Regions from separate parts of the Priestia megaterium genome, predicted to be linked through region 2. Evidence: riboswitches for the same ligand, from Rfam matches in the RefSeq annotation. Region 2 holds a riboswitch; the other holds the start of a gene.
The links. Region 2 has a riboswitch for cobalamin ahead of CEQ83_RS01560 (HoxN/HupN/NixA family nickel/cobalt transporter). Riboswitches for the same ligand answer to the same signal wherever they lie in the genome.
Positions count from the first base shown of each region.

Region 1: it holds a riboswitch for cobalamin, as region 2 does, so the genes downstream of both, CEQ83_RS12875 ((2Fe-2S) ferredoxin domain-containing protein) here and CEQ83_RS01560 (HoxN/HupN/NixA family nickel/cobalt transporter) in region 2, are expected to answer to the same signal.

Region 1 is NZ_CP023317.1:2,556,188-2,564,303, reverse strand. It holds gene CEQ83_RS12885 (cation:dicarboxylate symporter family transporter) at 250-1,521, shown strand; gene CEQ83_RS12880 (M42 family metallopeptidase) at 1,629-2,666, shown strand; gene CEQ83_RS27075 (hypothetical protein) at 3,019-3,177, shown strand; cobalamin riboswitch at 3,324-3,502, shown strand; cobalamin riboswitch at 3,621-3,800, shown strand; gene CEQ83_RS12875 ((2Fe-2S) ferredoxin domain-containing protein) at 3,902-4,282, shown strand; gene cobJ (precorrin-3B C(17)-methyltransferase) at 4,296-5,918, shown strand; gene CEQ83_RS12865 (sirohydrochlorin chelatase) at 5,936-6,856, shown strand; gene cobK (precorrin-6A reductase) at 6,853-7,620, shown strand; gene CEQ83_RS12855 (precorrin-8X methylmutase) at 7,626-8,116, shown strand, end outside.
Region 2 is NZ_CP023317.1:285,097-293,212, forward strand. It holds gene CEQ83_RS01545 (ABC transporter ATP-binding protein) at 1-483, shown strand, start outside; gene CEQ83_RS01550 (undecaprenyl-diphosphatase) at 630-1,223, shown strand; gene CEQ83_RS01555 (organic hydroperoxide resistance protein) at 1,375-1,794, shown strand; cobalamin riboswitch at 1,900-2,082, shown strand; gene CEQ83_RS01560 (HoxN/HupN/NixA family nickel/cobalt transporter) at 2,216-3,013, shown strand; gene CEQ83_RS01565 (M20 family metallopeptidase) at 3,245-4,408, shown strand; gene CEQ83_RS01570 (DoxX family protein) at 4,476-4,898, opposite strand; gene CEQ83_RS01575 (type 1 glutamine amidotransferase domain-containing protein) at 5,201-5,725, shown strand; gene CEQ83_RS27320 (hypothetical protein) at 5,857-6,012, opposite strand; gene CEQ83_RS01585 (DinB family protein) at 6,359-6,847, shown strand; gene CEQ83_RS01590 (lipase family protein) at 6,873-7,625, opposite strand; gene CEQ83_RS01595 (alanine/glycine:cation symporter family protein) at 7,881-8,116, shown strand, end outside.

The DNA.
Region 1 (8,116 bases), 2.3 Mb from region 2:
TATTTTTTTTATTTATTCGCTGAAATAGCAAAAATAGAAAAATACTTAGCAAAAAAATCTCAGTGTACAACAATTATTTGATATGATAAAACAGAACCGTGGCTTTTAAAAATTTGCATGTGCGGCCTTACATCCTTATTAGTAAAGAACTGTTTACATAAGGTGCTGTAAGGATGTATATTTATACACGGTTCGTTGAACCGCATATGCTCGATGGGTGAAAGTCAACTGTGCGAAAGGAGCAAGAAAGTGAAAAGGTTAGGTCTAGCAACTCAGATTCTAATTGGACTGATCTTAGGCGTAGCTGTAGGTGCTATCTTTTACGGAAGCGATACGGCCATTTCTATTTTACAGCCAATTGGAGACATATTTATTCATTTAATTAAGATGATTGTCGTACCGATCGTGATTTCAGCATTAATCGTAGCGGTCGCAGGAGTAGGCGATATCAAAAAATTAGGTAAGCTTGGCGGAAAAACAATTCTTTATTTTGAAATTGTTACAACCATTGCGATTGTAGTGGGGATTATTGCCGCGAACTTATTCCACCCTGGTGCAGGGGTTGATATGGGACATATTGAAAAAAGCGATATTTCTCAATATGAGGCAACGGCAAAAACGTCTGAAAGTACAGGGATTGCTCAGGAGCTTCTTCATATTGTTCCGACAAACGTCTTTCAGTCGGTAGCAGAAGGCGATCTTTTACCAATCATTTTATTTTCCGTACTGTTTGGTGTAGGCGTAGCTTCGATTGGACAGAGAGGAAAACCTGTTTTAGCCTTTTTTGAAGGCGTCTTGGATGCAATGTTTTGGGTAACTAATTTGGTGATGAAATTTGCTCCAGTAGGTGTATTTGCACTTATTGGTGTTAATATTATAAAGTTTGGTGTCGGATCACTTATTCCATTAGGGAAATTAGTGTTCGCCGTTTACTTCACCATGATTTTCTTTGTGCTTGTGGTTCTTGGAATTATTGCTAAAATGGCTGGAACAAGCATGTTTACGCTCATAAAAGTGTTAAAAGACGAGCTGCTTCTTGCTTTTACAACAGCAAGTTCAGAAGCCGTTTTACCATCTCTTATCAAAAAGATGGAAGACTTCGGTTGTTCTAAATCGGTTACATCGTTTGTTATTCCAACAGGCTACACGTTTAATTTAGATGGTTCAACCATTTATCAGGCGCTGGCATCGCTGTTTATTGCTCAAATGTACGGCATTGACCTTTCCATTATGGATCAAATTCAGCTCCTTCTTGTGCTAATGTTAACCTCAAAAGGGATGGCTGGTGTACCAGGGGCATCGTTTGTAGTTGTACTTGCTACGCTTGAATCTATGGGCTTCCCTCTTGAAGGCATGGCATTTATTGCAGGAATTGACCGCATTCTTGATATGATGCGTACCACAGTTAACGTAGTAGGAAATGCTTTAGCTGCAATTGTAATGTCCAAGTCTGAAGGCGAGTTTGATAAGCAAAAATCATTAAATTACACAAATGAATTAAAGAAATCAAACATAGCTTAAAACAAAAAAGCCGGGCAGCTGCCTGGCTTTTTTGTTTGGAGCTGCCTGTTATCTTTTTTGAAACATATGGTAAAATAAAAGAAATGAGAGACAAAGGAAGTGTCATAATGACGGAAACTGTTCAGTTAATTAAAAAGCTTGTTTCGATTCCCAGTCCTTCTGGAAATACAGAAAAGGTGATTTCATTTGTCGAAGACTATGTAAAAGAGCTAAATATTCAAACGTATCGCAATCGAAAAGGAGGCTTAGTCGCTACTATTCCCGGTAAAGATACGGATCATCACCGCATGCTGACGGCTCATGTCGATACATTAGGTGCTATGGTAAAAGAAATCAAACCGAGTGGACGTCTGAAAATCGACTTGATTGGAGGGTTCCGCTACAATTCCATTGAAGGAGAATATTGTGAAATCGAAACGTCAGCAGGAGAAGTATTTACAGGGACCATCCTTATGCATCAAACATCTGTTCATGTGTATAAAGATGCAGGTAAAGCTGAGCGAAATCAAGATAATATAGAAATTCGATTGGATGAAAAAGTACATAGCGCAGAAGATGTTCGCAGTCTTGGAATTGAAGTCGGCGACTTTGTTTCGTTTGATCCTCGTGTAGAAATAACAAAAAGCGGTTTTATTAAATCTCGTCATCTCGATGATAAAGCAAGCGTAGCTTTATTGCTTCAGCTCATGAAAACAATTCAAGAAGAGCAGATCGAACTGCCATACACTACGCACTTTCTTATTTCAAATAATGAAGAAATTGGATACGGAGGAAATTCTAATATTACGCCTCAAACGGTAGAATACTTAGCGGTTGATATGGGTGCCATGGGAGATGGACAATCTACTGATGAATACACCGTGTCTATTTGTGTAAAAGATTCAAGCGGCCCATATCATTACGGTTTGAGAAAGCATTTGGTGGAGCTAGCTAAGCAGCATGATATTCAGTACAAATTAGATATTTATCCGTTTTACGGATCAGATGCTTCTGCTGCTATTCGTGCCGGGCATGACATCGTACACGGCTTAATTGGTCCAGGAATTGATTCTTCTCATGCGTTTGAGAGAACGCATCAAGATTCATTAAACCATACGTACAAGCTTCTTTACCACTATGTGCAATCGAACATGGTTCTGCTTTAAGAAAGGAATATTTAATTAGTGTATTTTTATGCAAAACAAAGAGCAGTACGGGACTGTGATGTCTGTACTTTCCTTTCCTAAAAAAGAAGCCGGCTGTCCGGCTTCTTTTTTTAATAAATACTATATATTTTTTTACTGGTGAAGCAACAGTTGGTAAAAAAAGCACCTTTTTTAAAGAGGTATAATACGGCTTAAACCTTTTGTACATTTTGTTCATTTACAGAAGTTAAAATGTTTTTAAATTTTTAAAAGTTTCTTGTGACAAGTTTTGTAGAATGGGTTTTCAAAAGGATATGGTTTCGTCATAATGTGGATATAGCGATCACTACAATAATCGGAGGCGAATCTTTTCATGTGGGTACTGACGGTATATGCTGGAAAAGAAATGAAAATGTTTGAATTTGAAACTGAAACGCAGGCGAGAGAAGCTTTTGCAAAAACAAATGGCTGTAAAGTTCTTTCAGAAGTCGTGTATTATAATGATCCTCATTTAACATTAGTAGCTATATAATGAAAAAACAAGAGCTGACTTTATGCTCTTGTTTTTTCATAGCTTCTTGTATCTTACGAAAAGAATAGAGTTGAAATAAAAAAAAATGTACGCTATGATATGGTAGTTACTTCTATTATTCTGATAGTTTAAAAGGTTCATATATATCAAACAGCAACAGTAAAGATGCCAAGAAGGCTTAATAGGGAAACTGGTGAAAGACCAGTACTGCCCCCGCAACTGTAAGTGTGGACGAACGAGTATAACCACTGTGGAAAAATCACGGGAAGGTTCTCAAGTAGAATGATACACAAGTCAGGAGACCTGTCTTTATTGTGAAGTTTCTATTTCTCCGGGGAGCGGGAAGGGAAACGTTGGCTTAAAGTGGCATTCGTGTACACTTTTATTCTGACGTTTTACCCGCTCGCATATTAGCGAAGCGGGTTTTTCTCGTAGCACAAAACTACATATCGTGCAAAAAAGGTGCGCAATGTTCACATTGCGTTAAATGGGAAGTCTGGTGTGAAGCCAGCGCGGTACCCGCCACTGTGAAGAGGAGCTGATTGCATATGCCACTGTATTCGGGAAGGCGCAATCAAGTGATGAATCGAAGTCAGGAAACCAGCCTTTTTCTAATGCGAAGCTTACCCTACGGGATATAGGTGGAAGTGCAAAAACTTAGTTTGAATTTTTCTGCGCCTCTATCATTGATAGAGGCGTTTTTTTAGTAAAGGAGCGAATAAGTGTGACGACGTGGAACTTAAATGGAACAAAACATCACGTATTGATTTGTAATGGAAGCAGCTGTATGAGAAAAGGTGGAGAAGAAGCCACTCAAGCTATTCGAAATAAAGTGACTGAACTGAATCTAGATGAAGCGGTTCACACAACCCGTACGCGCTGTAACGGAAGATGCAAAGATGCTCCTGTAGCTATCGTGTACCCTTCAGGAGATTGGTACAAGCAGGTCACTGAAAACGTAGCTCATCGAATTGTTGAAGAACATTTAGCAGGAGGCTGCAGTATAAAGGAATCACTTATTTATGAATATGATCAAAACGGTTTTGTTTCTCCGGAAAAGAGTGACTCCATAGAAGGAATTGACAAAGTAAAAAGTAACGCATAAAGGAGGAGCTAGCATGAAAGGTAAACTGTTAGTTATTGGATTCGGCCCAGGAAGCTTTGAACATATTACACAGCGAGCAAGAGAAGCCATTCAAGAAAGTGATATGATCATTGGTTATAAAACCTATGTGGAATTAATTCAAGGACTATTAACGAATCAGCAAATTATTAGTACAGGAATGACCGAAGAAGTAAGCCGTGCACAAGAAGCCGTAAAGCAAGCTGAAGCGGGAAAAACCGTGGCGGTCATTTCAAGCGGAGATGCAGGAGTATACGGAATGGCCGGCCTTGTGTATGAAGTGTTGATTGAAAAAGGATGGAAAAAAGAAACGGGCGTAGAGCTGGAAGTGATTCCTGGCATTTCGGCTATTAATTCATGCGCATCCCTCCTTGGGGCGCCCGTGATGCATGATGCCTGTACGATTAGTTTAAGTGACCACCTTACGCCTTGGGAGTTAATCGAAAAACGAATCGAAGCAGCTGCACAAGCAGATTTTGTAGTAGCTTTTTATAATCCGAAAAGCGGAAGACGCACAAGACAAATTGTGGAAGCGCAAAGGATTTTATTAAAATACCGTTCCCCCGATACGCCTGTTGGTCTTGTGAAAAGCGCTTATCGTGACCGTGAAGAAGTGGTAATGACCAATTTAAAAGACATGTTAAATCATGAAATAGGCATGCTGACTACCGTTGTTGTCGGAAATTCATCTACGTTCTTTTACGATGACTTAATGATTACACCGCGCGGGTATCAGCGTAAATATACCCTCAACCAAACAGAGCAGCCGCTAAGACCGCATCAGCGACTTCGAAAAGAAGCAGAACCATGGGCTCTTGATCAAGAGGAGACTGTAAAGCAAACGGCTTCAGCTATTGAAGATGTTCAGAACACAAAAGAAGAAAAAGCAGCTTCACGAGCTCTGGCAGAAGAAGCGCTTCAAGCAATTTTAGGTGAAACTACTTCACCGGTCGTACACCAGCCAATTGAGTCTATTTTTGAAGTGGCAGTTAGTCCAGGGCTTGCAAATAAGAAGTTTACGCCCGTTCAAATGACAACACTAGCAGAAGTTGTTGGTGAAAAAGGTACGATGGAGTATACGCCTGACCATCAAATCAAACTGCAAATTCCAACGGCTCAGCCAGATGTGATTATTAAAAAGCTCCAATCAGCTTCCTTTTTACTATCTCCAGTCGGAGACGTGTTTACAATTAAAGCGTGTGATTTTTGTGATGGAGAAAAAAGTGACGCCATCCCGCATACGGAACAATTACAAAAGCGTCTCGGTGGAATGGACATGCCAAAAGAGCTGAAGCTTGGTATTAATGGATGCGGTATGGCCTGTTACGGTGCTGTTCAAGAAGATATCGGCATTGTCTACAGAAAAGGTGCGTTTGACTTATTTTTAGGGGCTAAAACGGTTGGACGAAACGCCCATTCAGGTCAAATTGTGGCGGAAGGCATAGCGCCCGATGACATTGTTGAAATAGTGGAGAACATTGTCCATGAATATAAAGAAAAAGGTCATCCAAATGAGCGGTTTCATAAATTCTTTAAGCGTGTGAAGAATGTTTATGGATTCGACTATCAAGATATAACACCAAAAATAAAAGTAGAACCAGCTCCGTGTGGAGATTAAAAATGGGAGGGCATTATATGAAATCAGTTTTATTTGTCGGTCATGGAAGTAGAGATCCTGAAGGGAACGATCAAATTCGCGAGTTTATCTCGACTATGAAGCATGATTGGGACCCATCTATTTTAGTAGAAACGTGTTTTCTAGAGTTTGAACGTCCGAATGTAAGTCAAGGCATTGATACATGTGTGGCAAAAGGAGCGACAGATGTAGTTGTAGTTCCAATTATGCTCTTGCCAGCTGGCCACTCAAAAATACATATTCCGGCGGCTATAGATGAAGCTAAGGAAAAATATCCACACGTAAACTTCGTGTACGGACGTCCCATTGGCGTTCATGAAGAAGCCCTTGAAATTTTAAAAACGAGATTACAAGAATCAGGAGAAAATTTAGAAACTCCAGCTGAAGACACGGCTGTTATTGTCTTAGGGCGAGGAGGAAGCGATCCTGATGCAAACAGTGATTTATATAAAATTACGCGCCTTCTTTGGGAAAAAACAAACTACAAAATCGTCGAAACTTCTTTTATGGGCGTGACCGCTCCATTGATTGATGAAGGAGTGGAACGATGTTTAAAACTGGGCGCTAAAAAAGTGGTTATTCTCCCGTATTTCTTATTTACAGGAGTACTAATTAAGCGTTTGGAAGAAATGGTGAAGCAGTATAAAATGCAGCATGAAAACATTGAGTTTAAGCTAGCCGGCTATTTCGGTTTTCATCCAAAACTGCAGACAATTTTAAAAGAACGTGCTGAAGAAGGATTAGAAGGCGAAGTGAAAATGAACTGCGATACATGTCAATATCGCCTCGGCATTATGGAGCATATTGATCACCATCATCATCACGATCATGATCACGGGCACCATCACCACGATCACCATCACCACGATCACCATCATGACCATCACCACCATGAAGATAAGGTCGGCGAGTTAAAATGATTTTATTGTTAGCGGGAACTAGCGATGCACGTGCATTAGCTGTTCAAGTGAAAAAAGAAGGTTACGACGTTACGGCGACGGTTGTAACCGACAATGCAGCAATCGAATTACAGCGAGCAGAAGTGAAAGTGAAAATTGGACGTCTCACACAAGAAGATATGATGACTTTTATAAACGAACATGGTGTAAAAGCTATTGTGGATGCAAGTCACCCCTTTGCCGAAGAAGCATCTAAAAACGCCATCGGTGCGGCTGCTGAAACATCGATTCCTTACATACGCTATGAGCGGGCTTCGCAGGCTTTTACCTACGACAATATGACGATGGTTTCTACGTATGAAGAAGCAGCTGAAGTAGCAGCTGAGAAAAAAGGAGTTATTATGCTGACAACAGGCAGCAAGACGCTGCAGGTTTTTACAGAAAAGCTCCTTCCTCTTTCAGATGTACGGCTTGTTGCTCGTATGCTTCCAAGGCTGGATAATATGGAAAAGTGTCAGCAGTTAGGATTGCCGCAAAAAAATATTATTGCTATTCAAGGTCCGTTTACAAAAGAGTTTGATCAAGCACTGTATAAGCAATACGGAGTGACGGTCATGGTCACAAAAGAAAGCGGAAAAGTTGGATCTGTGGATGAAAAAGTGGAAGCAGCTAAAGAGTTAGGCTTAGATATCATTATGATTGGGCGACCGAAAATTGAGTATGGGACCGTGTATTCCACGTTTGAAGAAGTGGTTCATGCTTTAGTAAACCAAACTAGGAGTTGATTGAGATGGATTTTCGTACAGAATTTAAACCGTTAACTGTTCAGCCTCAGCAAATTGAAGGAAAAAGTTTTGAAATGATTACAGAAGAGCTTGGACCTCATCCGTTTACAGATGAACAGTACCCAATTGTTCAGCGGGTAATTCACGCGTCTGCAGACTTTGAGCTTGGACGCAGCATGCTGTTTCATCCAGATGCGATTCAAGCAGGAATTAAAGCCATTCGCAGCGGCAAGCAAGTGGTTGCAGATGTACAAATGGTGCAAGTAGGAACAAACAAGCAGCGAATTGAAAAACACGGCGGTGAAATCAAAGTTTATATTTCAGATCCGGACGTAATGGAAGAAGCAAAGCGCTTAAATACAACGCGTGCAATTATTTCTATGCGAAAAGCAATTAAAGAAGCAGACGGCGGGATTTTTGCAATTGGGAACGCACCGACAGCGTTACTTGAGTTAATTCGTTTGATTAAAGAAGGAGAAGCGAAGCCTGGACTTGT
Region 2 (8,116 bases):
CTTATCTTTTTAGATGAACCAACTTCTGGAGTAGATATTGAATCTGCTCTCCACATTCATGAATTAATAAGAGAACTTCAAAATCAAGACAAGACGATTTTTATGACGTCTCATAATTTAAATGAAGTTGAGAAGATTTGTACGCGTGTAGCGATTATGAAAAATGGGATTATTTTAATAGAAGGGACAATGGAAGAACTGCGCTTTCAATACCAAGCGAAAAAAACGGTGATAATCAAACATGATCCTTACCCAAACAGCCACAAAGAATATATTCAACAGTTTTTCCGTACGGTGAGTCCGGACGTGGAATACCATCACACGTACACAAAAGTGATGCTTCAAAAAGAGAGAAATATCCCTCTGATTATTCGCGAATTGATTCAATGCGGCATCGATATTTATCAAGTTCACGTAGAAGAACCTTCTTTAGAAGAAATCTTTTTGCAAAAAAACATTGTGGATCATTCACAGGTAAGTTAATGGGCAAAAGTCCGTTGGCTTACTACTCATCCTGAATACGTTATTTATAAATACCAGTTAGGAAGCCTCTGACAAAAACATGTTCATTTTCCCAAGAAACTGATAAGATAGCTAATGACATTTAAAAATAAGAAAGGATTTCGATTATGTTATCAGCTATTAATTCAGTAGACTATACCATTTTCCATGCGGTGAATCAGTATGCCTCGCATGTGAAGTTTGTAGATTCGCTAATGGTATTCTTTGCAGATTATGCCCAGTATGTACTTATTGTTTTACTCGGCTTGTTTTTACTTATTAATAAAAACGGCAGCCGTGTTGTAGCATTTCAAGCTTTATGTGCTTGTGCCACAGGAGTCATTATCAATAAAGTGATTAGTTTATTTGCTTATCGAGATCGTCCGTTTATCTCTCACCACGTGAATCAGCTTATTGATCACGCCGCGAATTCTTCATTTCCAAGCGATCATGCTACATCTGCATTAGTTATCACTTTTACCATCTGGCTGCATTTCAAACGTTCAGGGCGCATGTGGGTTGTCATGGGTGCACTCATTGCATTTTCACGGGTATGGGTTGGCGTTCACTATCCATTCGATGTGTTAACAGGAGCCGTTTTAGGCTGCGTGCTGGCGCTGTTTATTCATTATGTTATTTTTAATACGAAACTGATGAGGGCTATTACCAACTTGTCTATTTTTCGAAAATCAGCTTATGACGAACAGTCTCAATATTATTAAGAAAAAGTCGCATATACGCGGCTTTTTTTATTGGAAAATTTTTAATGTATTTAACACTTGTTTTTTAAAATTAAATTGTGTACAATTAAATTACAGAAACGATAAATAAAAAATTTTAATAAAATTACTAAAAAAGAGGAGAGATTTATACATGAAAGCTTTATATGAAACGACAGTCGTTAACACAGGTGGAAGAACAGGAGAAGTTCATTCTTTAGATAATATCTTTAATTTAGACGTTGCAACACCTCCAGCGCTTGGTGGAGAAGCAACAACAGCAACAAACCCAGAGCAGCTATTTGCAGCTGGATACAGTGCTTGTTTCAACAGCGCGTTAGAATTTATGTTGAAAAAACATAACGTAGAAATTAAAAGCAGTGAAGTAAAAGCTACGGTTCAGCTGCTTCCAGATAAAGCTGATCAAGGAGTGAAAATTGCTGTAGCGCTTGAAGCTCATATCGAAGGTTTAGATTTAGAAACAGCTAAAAAATATGTAGACCTAGCCCACTCATACTGCCCGTATTCAAAAGCAATCAGCGGCAACGTAGACGTAACGGTAGAAGTAGTTTAATTGCTTTAAAAAGCCCTGCTAAGCATGTAAAGCTCAGCAGGGCTTTTTTATTTGAATTTTCTCTATTCATTTGTAAGGAGTACTAGTATAATGAGGAAGAAAATGAATCATTCGCACAGTTTAGGTGCTCTTACATAGCGTAAGAGGTAACAGGGAATCGAGTGCAAATCTCGAGCGGTCCAGCCACTGTAAGCAGGGAGTTTTCTATCTTATCGTCACTCAAAACGGGGAAGGCGGTAGAAAATGATGATCTCAAGCCAGGAGACCTACCTATTCTGTACACTTGACTCTTCTAGGAAAGAGGCGGTGTATCAAGGTACGCAGTGAGCAATTACTGTTTATTTTCATATGCCGACACATCCTCAATTTCTATAGAATTGAGGCTTTTTTACGTTTTATTTTAAAAAAAGGAGTGTAGGAAATGGAAGGTTTATCAGTTTTTTTACTTGTCTTTTTATTAGGAATCAGGCACGGATTAGATGCAGATCACTTAGCTTTTATTGATGGCCAGACCCGATATAATTGGCGAATGGGCAGCCGTTTTGCTCCGTGGGTCGGAACGCTGTTTTCACTAGGTCATGGAGGAATGGTGGCCGTCACGGCCGGGGTGCTGGGCGTAGTGATGAAGAATTTTACGTTTCCAGCATATTTCGATCATTTTGCATCTTGGGTATCTATCATCTCTCTCTTTCTGATTGGGACATTAAACACATATCATTTGCTTCGAACTAAAAACAAAGAAGAAGAGTTTCAGGTGAGCGGGTTAAAAGGGAAGTTTATTCCGAAAATCGCAAAAGGAACAACGAATCCTTTTTTAATTATTCTTGTAGGAGCGCTGTTTGCCCTAGCGGCTGAAACGGTCAGTCAAACGGCCGTGTGGTCTCTAGCTGTAGGGAACGCAGGCAAATATACGCCGCTTTTATTAGGACTAGTATTTATGTTTGGTATGATGCTGACAGATACAATCGATTCACTGATTGTACATAAAATGGTGAATGAATCGAGTAAGTTTGGGCAATCTGCTTCCCGCTTGATGGGCTGGGTTATTGTTATCCTCGCATACGGGGTGTCCTTCTACTTAGCATTCACTTTCTTTAATCCATGGGCCGAAGTAAACTTTGAAATGGTTGGCGTTATTTTGTTTGTTTTTTTAGTGTCTATGTTTGTTTTTGTAAGTGTGAAGTCAAAAGGGAAAAATATCAAAATAAATGTCAATTAATAAAATGAAAGCTTTAATCTGTTGAAGATTGAAGCTTTTTTGTATAAATTTGTTGAAGTTTATGGCTATTTTCGGTCGGTTATGAATAAGTTAAAGTATTATCTGTATTTTAAGGATGGAAAATTGTCTGAAAACCATTATAATTAAGGATAATTTAAGGTCGTTATGTGAAACGTAGAACATACTCATACGTACGATAAATAAAAGCAATGAATGCACAAGCAGCAGGGGTTGTTTGGAGGAGGAATTGATTTGAGTCAGGTAATGGTAGAACAAAGCGTATTTAGTTATTTAAAAGAACATGAACAAGAGATGCTCGAAGATTTAGTTGGATTTGTGAAAAAAGAATCACCGTCCTACAGTAAAGAGTTAGTGGATCAGTGTGGAATGTATTTAACGCAGCTGTTTCAGAAGCGTTTAGGCGTAGGGTATGAAATCATAGAAGAAAAAGAAGTAGGAAACCACTTGAAATTTACGATTGGAGAAGGAGAGAAGCAGCTTTTAATTATCGGTCACTTTGACACGGTATGGGAAAAGGGAAGGCTGAGTCTAAGAACAGAAGGAAACAAGCTTTATGGTCCGGGAATTTTAGATATGAAAGGCGGCATTATACAATCTATATGGGCGATTAAAGCGATTCAAGAGCTTGGCTTATCGCTGGATAAAAAAATTGTGTTTTTTTGCAATTCAGATGAAGAGATTGGATCAATTTCCTCTAAAAAATATATAGAAGAAGAAGCACAAAGAAGTGAAGCAGTGCTAGTAGCAGAACCTGCGGTGGCGGGTTCAGGTGCGTTAAAAACGTCGCGCAAAGGAGCGGGGATTTTCACCGTAAAGGTGTGGGGACGAGCAGCCCACGCTGGTAATCACCACAAAGAAGGAATCAATGCTATTGAAGAGCTAGCGCGCCAAGTGATTTTTCTGCAGAGCTTAACCGATTATGAAAAAGGTACAACGGTGAACGTTGGGACATTTACCGGAGGCAGCGGTACAAATGTAGTGCCGGAATATGCAGAAGCGCACGTGGATTTACGTGTTTCTACAGAAGAAGAAGCAAAACGTATGACGGATATTATTTTGAATTTAACGCCCATTTTAAAAGGGATTAAGATTGAAGTAACAGGAGGCATGAATCGTCCTCCAATGGTTAAGTCTAAACAAACGGAAGAGTTATTTGAATGCGCTCAGTCAATTGCGGCCAAACTGGGTATGAAATTAGAAGAAGCAGCTGTTGGAGGCGGAAGTGATGGCAATTTTACAGCGGCTATTGGCATTCCCACGTTGGATGGATTAGGAGCATGCGGAAAAGGAATACATGCAGAATATGAACATATTCAAATTGATACGTTGTCCGAGCGTTCTTCTTTATTTGCGAATTTGCTGCTTCAAATATAAAAAAAGCCCGCCTCAAACGGCGGGACTAACCTGAAAGCTTATATTGGGAGAGTATAAGCTTTCTTTTTTATTTACTGCTTTCTTCTTGAAGAGAAAAAGCAGTTTCTTTCTTTTTAAATACCACTTTATCAAGAGCAAGGAACTGGCTTCCTGCAACAAATAAGTGAGCAGACATGGCAATTAAGGCAATATCAAACTCAAACCCGCCAACGAATCCGCTTTTAAGCTTGGCTGTAAAAATAGCGCCAAGCATAACTGCCACAAATAAAGCAGCTACGACTCTTGTTGCTAGACCAAGAATAATCAGAACCCCACCTACAAGTTCAATTGTTGCCACAATATATGCCATGAAACCAGGGATTCCTAAGCTATCGAAGAAGCCTACTGTATTTTCAATTCCCCCTTGCCATTTTTGAAAGCCGTGTACTAAAAATGTAAAACCTAATACTAAACGAATAATAAGCGATCCAATTTCGACGTTTTTATTCACTTTACTTCCTCCTTTAAGTGTATTTGAAAAACACTACATTATGTAGTGTAAAAGCCCGTGAAAAGAAATGTAGCAATTAAATAAAGTCTTTCTTATTTGGATAATTTTACAACATTATGAACATCACACTACACATTGTAGTGTGATGTTTGTCCCCAGTCAAGTAAAAATATAAAATTAGATCATTTGGCATACAAAAAATTTCTGAAGGGCACTTGAAAAATCCTTTAATTATGTACAATTTAGTTCCTTATTTTCAATCTTATTCTCCAACATGCTATACTGATGGCGGAGGTGTTACGATGCGCTTAGAAAATAAAAGAGTTATTGCGCTTGTTAGTGCAGACTTTGAAGATCTAGAACTATGGTATCCAGTGATGCGTCTTCGCGAAGAAGGAGCAGAAGTACATTTAGTTGGAGAAAAAGCAAACGAAACGTACATGGGGAAATACGGTGTTCCAGCCGTATCGGACTATGCATTTAAAGATGTTGATCCAGCTGAATATGACGCTATTTTAGTACCTGGAGGCTGGGCGCCGGATAAACTGCGCCGCTACCCTGAAGTAATTGAAATGGTTCGTCATATGGATGAACAGCAAAAGCCAATCGGCCAAATCTGCCATGCAGGATGGGTATTAATCTCTGCAAAAATCTTAGATGGCCGAAACGTAACAAGTACGCCAGGAATCAAAGATGATATGGAAAATGCGGGAGCTATTTGGCATGATGAAGCAGTCGTAATCGACGGCCACATCATTTCAAGCCGCCGTCCGCCAGACCTTCCTCCTTATGCAAAAGCATTTGCTGATGTACTAGCAGGGCAATAAGAAAAAAGCCGAAACCATATTGGTTTTGGCTTTTTTATAAGATTCCCTAAAAAAGAAATGATAAAGTAAATAAAAAATCATCATTAAAAAAGCGAGCAGATGCATCTGCTCGCTTTTGTTCGTGTTTCTTATCAGTAACTTGCTTTTTGCAAGTGTAAAAACAAAATGATTACTTTCTTTATAAAATCCATGATTACGGTTTTTGTATGTTTCGTTGTTGTTAGGGCACAATTAGCATTGATTGTGCTTGCATGGATTTCATCCATTGCCGCGGTTTGTTTTTCCACATGATCGATTAACCTAAACGACGCAAGCCCTACCTCTCTTGCATCCTTACGGCTCCGAAGCCGATCCAGTGTGAATAAGTTTTGTTCAAAGACATGTGTCGAATGCCAGTATTTTTACCTTGCATTGTACGATACATCCTTTCAAGTTACTTTCACTATGTCCAGCTCTTAAAGAAAAGCCAGAAATCTAAATATAACACTTCAGTTGATCTATGTCAAATAGAAAAAATATTTTTTTCACGTGAAACAATTGCAGCTAAAACATGGTTAAGTAAAGGGATATCCTTTTTATATAGAAGAGTTTTTTGATACGATAAGCTAGAGGAATCCTAGAGGAGGATGAACAATGAACAAAAATGAACAGTTTCGAAATGATGTATTGAACAGTGTAGAATCATTAACATATGAACAATTAAATCAGCAGCCAGCATCTAATACATGGAGCGTTATGCAAGTATTAGAACATTTATATTTGATGGAGCGCATGATTGTTTCACGTGTAAAGGATCAGTTAGAAAACGGTGTAGATCAGCCAACCGAAGATAAGCCGTTTCATTTAGCGGTAGACCGTTCTCGAAAAGTAGATGCACCGGCTCAAGTTACGCCTTCTAATGAAAATCAGACATTAGAAGAAATGAAGAGTAAGCTGGCGGAATCAAGAGCGGCTTTAGTAGAGTTAGAAGAAACAGCCAGTGAAGAAAACCTAAAGCAAAAATCGTTTCCACATCCTGTGTTTGGGTTAATGGATTTAAAGCAATGGATTGATTTTATTGGCTATCATGAAAAGCGTCACCAAGAACAAATAGAAGAAATCAAAACAGCAATTGGCGCATAAAAAAACAGGCATTCCGCCTGTTTTTTTATTTTTGGACCAAAATAGGGTAATCCGACATCATCCATATCCCAACACTGTATGTTTGGGGATTATGGTTCCCTACGGTAGAGCCTGTTTGGATGGTAAATGAGAGTTGCAGAGGGTCTTGATCGTAATAAATTGTTTGCTTGGTGGAAGGGGAATAGAGTCGCTTCGGAGGGATTTTAGGAACCGTATCCGTCGTGTTAACAAAACAGCGGCTATTTGAAACAAGATTTGTGTATGTTTGAACGAATTGAGGATCCCCTACTCGAGGAGCTCCGTAGTTGTACATTGTAATTTCCGGAAAAGATGCGTTTGTGGCGACATCTAAGGCATGAAGAGCAGCGAGTGCGCCACCTAGGCTATGCCCCGTTATATAAATGGGCTTGGTGGGAAGCGATTTATATGTTTCAAAAATTTCATCACGGCATGATTCGTAAACGGCTAAAAAACCTTCATGAACGAGCCCGGCTCGTTGATTGTATGGATAGGGGCGCTGCCTAATGCGAGCATCAGCAATCCAATCTGCCTCAGATTGAGTTCCTCGAAAGGCAATTACGATAGAGTCATCAGATTCTAAAATAAAACCAAACCATTCTTGCACCCCTACGGCAGAAGCTTTAAACGATTTAATAAGCCGGTAGCCTTCAGGTACATCAAATGTGCCTCCCTGTGCGTATTGCTTATAAGCTAAGACGCACGCATAAAGAAGGTCTAGAGCTAAAGAACGATAAAATAAAGGCTCGATTCTCATCATTGTTTTTCACACCTTCTAATAGAAAATAACTCCTATAGCCTATGTGTTCTTGAGAAGAAAGGTGCAGATATCTCTTTTTTGAGAGCAATAATTATGGAGTGTAAACGATTTCTTATTGGATGTTTTTGAGGGGTTTATAACTTTTTTTGTGTATTTTAACTAAAAAAAAGTTTTAATTTAGAGTTTTATTGTTAAAATTTATAATTTAACTTATAATTTAAAATAGTCTGAATCAAAAAATAAGGGGGTTATCGTTTGGAGCAATTTGTAACGAGTTTGAATAATGTGCTATGGAGCACGCCTGTTATTTATGGGTGTCTTGCGATTGGCCTGTTTTTCTCGATTTTAACAAGGTTTTTACAGGTACGACACTTAAAAGACATGGTTATGCTGATGTTTCAGGGTAAAAGCTCAGAAGCAGGAGTTTCTTCCTTCCAAGCACTGTCTTTAGCGCTGTCGGGACGAGTTGGAACAGGAAATATTGCTGGAGT